2 regions of the Streptomyces sp. NPDC056144 genome follow, and region 2 is predicted to be linked to the other one. Evidence: riboswitches for the same ligand, from Rfam matches in the RefSeq annotation. Region 2 holds a riboswitch; the other holds the start of a gene.
What was found. A riboswitch is a leader RNA that binds a small molecule or an ion and turns the genes downstream of it on or off. The one in region 2 is predicted to bind cobalamin.
Positions count from the first base shown of each region.

Region 1: it holds a riboswitch for cobalamin, as region 2 does, so the genes downstream of both, cobN (cobaltochelatase subunit CobN) here and ACFC0Z_RS15875 (ABC transporter substrate-binding protein) in region 2, are expected to answer to the same signal.

Region 1 covers NZ_JBHJVF010000006.1:109,506-113,678, forward strand. The annotation lists gene cobN (cobaltochelatase subunit CobN) at 1-1,874, opposite strand, end outside; cobalamin riboswitch at 1,914-2,050, opposite strand; gene ACFC0Z_RS19855 (cobalamin biosynthesis protein CobG) at 2,288-3,550, shown strand; gene ACFC0Z_RS19860 (precorrin-8X methylmutase) at 3,555-4,173, shown strand, end outside.
Region 2 covers NZ_JBHJVF010000004.1:408,665-412,837, forward strand. The annotation lists gene ACFC0Z_RS15860 (SDR family NAD(P)-dependent oxidoreductase) at 1-390, shown strand, start outside; gene ACFC0Z_RS15865 (TetR family transcriptional regulator) at 429-1,022, shown strand; gene ACFC0Z_RS15870 (cold shock domain-containing protein) at 1,152-1,358, shown strand; cobalamin riboswitch at 1,456-1,580, shown strand; gene ACFC0Z_RS15875 (ABC transporter substrate-binding protein) at 1,665-2,732, shown strand; gene ACFC0Z_RS15880 (FecCD family ABC transporter permease) at 2,813-3,838, shown strand; gene ACFC0Z_RS15885 (ABC transporter ATP-binding protein) at 3,835-4,173, shown strand, end outside.

The DNA.
Region 1 (4,173 bases), on a different contig from region 2:
CGGATCGCGGGCAGCTTCGACGGGTCCATGGAGGAGATCTGCGCGTACTCGTCGAGCAGCTGCTCCAGGCGCGCGATGTCGCCGTACGAGTCGGCGCGGGCCATCGGCGGCACGAGGTGGTCGACCAGGGTGGCGTGCACGCGCCGCTTGGCCTGCGTGCCCTCGCCCGGGTCGTTGACGAGGAACGGGTAGATCAGCGGGATGTCGCCGAGCGCCGCGTCCGGGCCGCAGGCGGCGGACAGACCGGCGTTCTTGCCCGGCAGCCACTCCAGGTTGCCGTGCTTGCCGAGGTGGACCATGGCGTCGGCGCCGAAGCCGCCGTCGTCCTCGCGGGCGGCGATCCAGCGGTAGGCGGCCAGGTAGTGGTGGGACGGCGGGAGATCGGGGTCGTGGTAGATCGCGATCGGGTTCTCGCCGAAGCCGCGCGGCGGCTGGATGAGGATCAGCAGGTTCCCGCGCCGCAGCGCCGCGAGGACGATGTCGCCCTCCGGGTTGCGGGACCGGTCGAGGAACATCTCGCCCGGCGCCGGACCCCAGTGCTCCTCGACCTGCTCGCGCAGCTCGGCCGGAAGCGTCGCGTACCAGCGCTTGTAGTCGGCGGCCGGGATGCGGACCGGGTTCCTCGCGAGCTGCTCCTCGGTCAGCCAGTCCTGGTCGTGGCCACCCGCCTCGATGAGGGCGTAGATCAGCTCGTCGCCGTCGCCGGAGACCAGCCCCGGGAGGTCGGCCTCGGGCCCGAAGTCGTACCCCTCGGCGATGAGTCGGCGCAGCAGGGCGACGGCGGAGGCGGGGGTGTCGAGACCGACGGCGTTGCCGATGCGGGAGTGCTTGGTGGGGTACGCGGAGAGGACGAGCGCGAGCTTCTTCTCGGCGTTCGGGATGTGGCGGAGCCGGGCGTGCCGGACGGCGATCCCGGCGACGCGGGCCGCGCGCTCGGCGTCGGCGACGTACGCGGGCAGGCCGTCGGCGTCGATCTCCTTGAAGGAGAACGGGACGGTGATGAGGCGGCCGTCGAACTCGGGCACGGCGACCTGGCTGGCGGCGTCGAGCGGCGAGAGGCCCTCGTCGTTCTCCTCCCACGCCGAACGCGAGCCGGTCAGGCACAGGGCCTGGAGGATCGGCACGTCGAGCGCGGCGAGCGCGCCCGCGTCCCAGGCCTCCTCGTCGCCGCCGGCCTGCGCCTCGGCGGGCTTGGTGCCACCGGCGGCGAGGACGGTCGTGACGATCGCGTCCGCCCCGCGGAGCGTCTCGACGAGCTCCTCCTCGGGGGCGCGCAGCGAGGCCACGTACAGCGGGAGGGCCTGGGCCCCGGCGTCCTCGATCGCGTCGCAGAGGGCGCCGACGAAGGCGGTGTTCCCGCTCATGTGGTGGGCGCGGTAGTAGAGCACGGCGACCGTCGGGCCGTCGGTGGCACGGGGGGTGCGCTCCAGGGGGCCCCAGGTGGGGGCGGCGGCCGGGGCCTCGAAGCCGTGACCGGTGAGGAGCACGGTGTCGGAGAGGAAGCGGGCCAGCTGCGTCAGGTTCGCGGGGCCGCCGTGCGCGAGGTAGGCGTGCGCCTCGGTCGCGACGCCGACGGGAACCGTCGAGGCCTCCATCAGCTGGGCGTCGGGGGCCTGTTCGCCGCTGAGCACGACGACCGGCTTTCCGGCGGCGTGGATCGCGTCCAGCCCCTCCTGCCAGGAGCGCAGGCCGCCGAGGAGGCGGACGACGACGAGCTCGACGCCGTCGAGGAGGCCGGGGAGGTCGGCGAGCGGGACTCGGGAGGGGTTGGCGAAGCGGTACGCGAGACCGTCCCCTTCGGCCTCCGTCGCGGCCGTGTTCGCCGCGCGGGCGCTGAGCAGGTCGGTGTCGGAGTGCGACAGCAGCAGGAGCATGGCGACGCAGGCCCTTCCTCGGGGTTGTCCGCGCCCCGGGTGGTCGTGTGGACGGCGGGAGTTCCTGACTCACCCGTGCCGGGCGGTCCGGAACGGGCTCACAGTGGCGGGACCGCGCCGGATTCTCACCGGGCTTCCTCCCCGGGGTCCTGGGACCCCATGCCGATCTGCATCCTAGATCGTGGCGGGGGCGGGCCGAAGAGAGCCGGGGGATCGACCGGATCACACTCGTGACCGCACGCGGACCGCACGCGGACCGCACGCGGACCGCACCCGGACCGGACGCGGGCCGCACCCGGACCGGACGCGGGCCGCACACGGGGACCCGTACACGGATCGCACCCGGGCCACCCGCGGGCAGCGGGCACGGATCGGCCGGATCGCGACCGGTGAGGGGCCCGATCCCCGTGGGTATGCTCGCCGCCATGCCGCCCACCCCACCCCCGACGCCCGAACGGGACGAACCCCGCACAAGGGACCGTGGCGACGCCTGCCCCGGAGCGCTGCGCCTGCACGCCGCCGACGACGGGAGACTGGCCCGACTCCGGCTCCCCGCAGGCCGACTGACCGCACGTCAGGCCGAGGCCCTGGCGCACGCGGCGGAGACCCTGGGCGACGGCTCGGTGAGCATCACCTCCCGGGGCAACGCGGAGCTCCGGGGCCTCGCGGACGACTGCGGGACGGAGCTCGCGGCGCTGCTCGCGGAGGCCGGCCTGCTGCCCTCCTCCACGCACGAGCGCGTCCGCAACATCGTCGTCTCCCCCGCCGCCGGTCTCGACGGACTCGGCGGCCCCGAGGTCCAGTTGTGGGCCCGCGAGCTCGACGCCCTCCTCTGCGCCGCGCCCTGGGCGGCGGCGCTTTCCGGCCGTTTCCTCTTCGTCCTCGACGACGGCCGCGGGGACGTGGCGGGGCTCGGCGGGGATGTGACCTTGGTCGCAGTGGACGGCGGCGCGGCCCGTCTGTACGTCGGCGGGCGGGCGTTCCGCGTCGCCGGGGCCGACGCCCCCCGCGCCGCGCTCGCCGCCGCCGGGGCCTTCCTCGACGCGGCCCGCGCGGCCGGGACCGGCGCCTGGCGGGTCGGCGAACTCCCCGAGGGGTACGCCCCCGACCTGGCCGGCGCCCTCGCGGGGGCCGGGATCGCGGCGGAGCCCGTACCGGCGGCCGCATCGATCCTGCTCCACGGCGCCCCGCCCTCCCCCGGCCCGCTCGGCCCCGCCTCCCGCTACGTCCTCGCGCCCCTCGGCCGCCTCACCGCCGCCCAGCTGCGGGCGCTGCTGCCCGCCGAGGAGATCCGGCTGACGCCGTGGCGCGGCGCGGTGGTCGTGGGCGCCACGGGAAACGAGGACCTGGCCGCCCACGGCCTGATCACCGACCCCGGCTCCCCCTGGGTGGACGTCACCGCGTGCACCGGCCGCCCCGGCTGCGCCAAGTCCCTCGCGGACGTCCGCGCCGACGCGACCCCGGGGCCGGCCGGCGGCCTCCCCGCACGCGGCCTCCCCGGAAGGGCCCTCCCCGTCCACTACTCCGGCTGCGAGCGCCGCTGCGGCCACCCGCACGGCGCCTGGGTCGACGTCGTCGCCACCGCCGACGGCGCCTACCTGGTGGACGGCGCCGCCACCCCCCGTACAGCCCTGCACGAAGCGGTCACCACGGCCCGCACGACCACCATCCGCTGACGAGATGAGCGAGAACACCAGGATGTTCGACTACGAGAAGGACGGGACGGAGATCTACCGCCGGTCCTTTGCCACGATCCGCGCCGAGGCGGACCTCGACGGCCTGCCCGCCGACGTCGCCCAGGTGGCGGTCCGGATGATCCACGCCTGCGGCATGACCGACCTCGTCAGCGATATCGCCTACTCGCCGCGGGTCGTGGCGGACGCCCGTGCCGCCCTCCAGGCCGGTGCGCCGATCCTCTGCGACGCCCAGATGGTCGCCAGTGGCGTCACCCGCAAGCGGCTGCCCGCCGACAACGAGGTGCTCTGCGCGCTCTCCGACCCGGCCGTCCCGGCCCTCGCCGCCGAGCTCGGCACCACCCGCTCGGCCGCCGCGCTCGAACTCTGGCGCGACCGCCTCGAAGGCTCCGTCGTCGCCATCGGCAACGCGCCCACCGCGCTCTTCCACCTCCTGGAGATGATCGCGAAGGGCGCGGGCAAGCCGGCCGCCGTCCTCGGCATACCCGTCGGGTTCATCGGCGCCGCCGAGTCCAAGGACGCCCTCGCCGAGAACGACCTCGGCCTCGAATACCTCGTCGTACGGGGCCGGCGCGGCGGCAGCGCCATGACGGCCGCCGCCCTCA
Region 2 (4,173 bases):
CTCTTCCTCATCCAGCGGGGTCTCGACCGGCTCCGCGACGGCGGCCGGATCGTCAACATCTCCTCCGTCGCGACGAAGATGGCCTTCCCCGAGTCCGTGACCTACGCGATGACCAAGGGTGCCGTCGACACCATGACGCTCGCGCTCGCCAAGGAGCTCGGACCCCGGCAGATCACGGTCAACACCGTGGCCCCCGGCTTCGTCGCCACCGACATGAACGCGCGCCGCCGGACGACTCCGGAGGCGGCCGCGGCCCTCGCCGCCCACTCGGTCTTCGACCGGATCGGCGCCCCCGCCGACATCGCGGACGTCGTCGCCTTCCTCGTCTCCGACGACGCCCGCTGGATCACCGGCCAGTACCTGGACGTCTCGGGCGGCACCGTCCTCTGAGGGTTCCGCCCGGCAAGGCTCGATAGGGTGAGGCCACGATGACACGTTTCCGCGACAGCGTCCGGTCCCTCCTGCGCGAGCAGGTGCTCGACGCCGCCTACCGCCTCGTCGCCGCCGAGGGCTGGGGCGGCCTGCGCATGACCGGCATCGCGCGTGCCGCCGGCATCAGCCGCCAGACGCTCTACAACGAGTTCGGCTCGAAGGAGGCCATCGGCCAGGCCCTCGTCCAGCGCGAGCTGGAGGGCTTCCTCGTCGGCATCCAGCGCGAACTGGACTCCCACCGCGGGGAGTTGGAGGCCGCGGCGGCGGCCGGGGTCGGGTACACGCTCCAGCAGGCCGTGGACAACCCCCTCATCAAGAGCGTCCTGGTGGCCGCGCGCGGCGGCGACGACGACCTCCTCGCCTACCTCACCACCCGGCCGGAACCCGTCTTCGGGACGGCGATGACCCTGCTCGACGCGTACGCGATCGAGGCCTGGCCCGACGTGGACGAGGAGTCCCGCGGCCTCGCGGTCGAGACGATCGTGCGGCTCACGGTCAGCCACATCGTCCAGCCGGTGGCGTCCCCCGAGACCTCGGCGGCGCGCATCGCCCGGATCACGGCGCGGATCGCGTACCCCGGCGGGCGCTGAACCCCGCTTCCTCCCGCCTTCCTCTCTCCGTCCCTGCCGTGATCGACGGGCGACGGGCGCGCCGACGGGGTACACCTCGACTGAGACCCCCGTGACACCCCCATCGCCGATGACGACAGGGAGGCCGCCGTGGACGGCAGAAGCAAAGGGTTCGTGAAGTCCTTCAACCGTCGTGACGGATACGGGTTCGTCATCCCCGTCGGTTCCGAGGAACAGGTCTGGTTCAGCGCCGCCGACATCGAGGGCGAGGCCAGGACGCTCTCCGAGGGGCAGCAGATCACCTTCGTCCTCACCCTCGGCGAGGGCCGCTTCGAGGCCAAGGAGATCCGCCTCTGAGCTGTGCGGGTGCGAAGAGGGGCGCGGCGGGCGCGGTGGTACTGTGCCGAAGCCAGTCGCACCTGTGTACGCACCCGAACGGGCGAGTGCGCGGGTCAGGGAATCCGGTGGGAAACCGGAACTGACGCGCAGCGGTGAGGGCGACGGGCGGAGCATCGGCCACTGGGCGCGTGACAGGCCCGGGAAGGCGCTCCGTCCGGATGACCCCGAGTCCGAAGACCTGCTGGCGGCCCCGGCGTCGCGATGCCGTCCGGGGAGCACCGTACGACAGGCTCCGCGCTTGAGCCGTGACGCAGAGGAAGCCCCGTGCCGCTCGCACACCCCGTCCCTCGCCCTGCCCGGGCCCTGCTCCTGGCCCTGATCCCGACGCTGGTCCTGGTCCTGGCCGGCTGCGGCGGCGGAACCGCCCCGAAGCCGGCGGCGAAGAACCCGGAAGAGGGCACCGCCTCCGGATACCCCGTGACGCTCGACAACTGCGGCCAGCGCGTACGGATCGACCGCGCGCCGCAGCGGGCCGTGGCGCTCGACCAGGGAGCCGCCGAGATCCTGCTCTCCCTCGGCCTCGCCGACCGGATGGTGGGCACCGCGACCTGGACCGACCCCGTCCTCAAGGGACTTGAGGCCGAGAACGCGAAGGTCCCGCGCCTCGCCGACCGCTACCCCTCCTTCGAGAAGGTCCTCGGCACCGAACCCGACTTCGCCGCCGCCTCCTTCGGCTACACCCTCGGCAAGGGCGGTGTGGCGCCCCGCGAACAGTTCACGAAGCTCGGCGTCCCCACGTACCTCTCGCCGACCGACTGCGCCGACAAGGACAACAGCGGCGACGGCGACGGAGTCCGCACCAAGCCGCTCACCATGGAGACCGTGTACGGCGAAATCCGCGACCTGGCCCGGGTGTTCGGCGTGACCGGGCGCGGCGAGAAGCTCGTCGCCGAACTCGAGGGGCGGGTGACGAAGGCCGCTTCGGCGGGCGACTTCACCGACGCGACCGTCCTCTACTGGTACGCCAACGCCGAATCCCCCTACATGGCGGGCTGTTGCGGGGCGCCCGGCGTCATCACGCGCGCGCTCGGCGCGAAGAACGTCTTCGACGACACGCGCGAGGAGTGGCCCCAGATCAACTGGGAGAGCGTCGCCGACCGCGACCCCGACGTCCTCGTCATCGGCGACCTGACCCGCCGCTCCCAGTCCGCCGAGAGCGCCGCCAGGAAGATCGCCTTCCTGGAGTCCGACCCCGTCACCCGGAACATGACGGCGGTGCGGAAGAAGCGGTACGTGCTCCTCAGCGGCCAGGCCATGAACCCCACCCTGCGCACGGTCGAGGGCATCGAGAAGCTGGCGGCGGCGCTCCGCTCGTACGGGCTCGCGAAGTGAGCGCACCCACGAGCGCGCCCACGGGCGCGGACGCGAAGGCGCTGGCGAACGCGCCCGCTGGCACCCCCGCGAGCACCCCCGTGGGCTCCAGGAGCCCGGTGGCCCTGTGGGTCCTGGCCGGGCTCGGCCTCCTCGTCGCCTCCGTCGCCGTCGCGATCACCATCGGACCGGCTGACCTGCGCGTCGGCGAGGTCGGGTCCGTCGTCGCGGCCCACCTCGGCGGCGACCCGGCCGCCTCCGGCGTCTCGCCGATCCGGGACGGCATCGTCTGGAACCTCCGCCTGCCCCGTACCCTCCTCGCGGCCGTCTGCGGCGCCGGACTCGCCGTCTGCGGCGTGGTGATGCAGTCGCTGCTCCGCAACCCGCTCGCGGACCCGTTCGTCCTCGGCGTCTCCTCCGGTGCCTCGACCGGCGCCGTCCTGGTCGTCGTCCTCGGCGTCGGCGGGGGAGTCCTCTCCGTCACCGGCGGCGCGTTCCTCGGCGCGGTCGCCTCCTTCGCGCTCGTCCTGCTGCTCAGCCACACCCTCGGCGGCTCCACCGACCGCGTGGTCCTCGCGGGCGTCGCGGCGATGCAGCTCTTCTCCGCGCTGACCTCCTTCGTCGTCATGACGGCCGCCGACGCGGAGACCACCCGGGGCGTGCTCTTCTGGCTGCTCGGCTCGCTCGGCGGGGCCGGGTGGGGCGACGTGCGCGTCTGCCTCGCGGTGCTCGTGGCGGCCCTGCTCGTCTGCGGCGGGTACGCGCGGACCCTCGACGCCTTCGCCTTCGGCGAGGACGCCGCCGCGTCCCTCGGCGTCGCCGTCACCCGTACGCGTACCGTCCTGCTCTGCGCCACCGCGCTCCTCACGGCCGCGCTGGTCTCCGCCGCCGGGGCGATCGGCTTCGTCGGACTCGTCCTGCCCCACGCGGCCCGCGCCCTCGTCGGCCCCGGGCACGCCCGGCTCCTGCCGGTGTCGGCGCTCGCCGGGGCGGTGTTCCTCGTCTGGGCCGACACCCTCGCCCGTACGGTGCTGGATCCGCAGGAGGTGCCGGTGGGCGTGGTGACCTCGCTCGTCGGCGTACCGGCGTTCGTGCTCGTCCTCTACCGGACGCGGGGGACACGATGAGCACGAGTGTGGACGTGGGTACGGGACTTCGCGCCGAACGGGTCTCGCGGGCCGTCGACGGGACCCCCGTCCTCGACGGGGTCACCCTCGCCCCGCGCCCCGGCACCGTCACCGGCCTGCTCGGCCCCAACGGCTCGGGGAAGTCGACGCTCCTCCGGCTCCTCGCCGGTGTCCTCGCCCCCGACACCGGCGTCGTCACCCTCGACGGCGAACCCCTCGACCGGCTCGGCCGCAGGACCGTCGCCCGGCGGCTCGCCGCCGTCGAGCAACAGGCCGACACTCAGGTCGACCTGACCGTCCTCGACGTCGTCCGCCTCGGCCGGGTCCCGCACCGC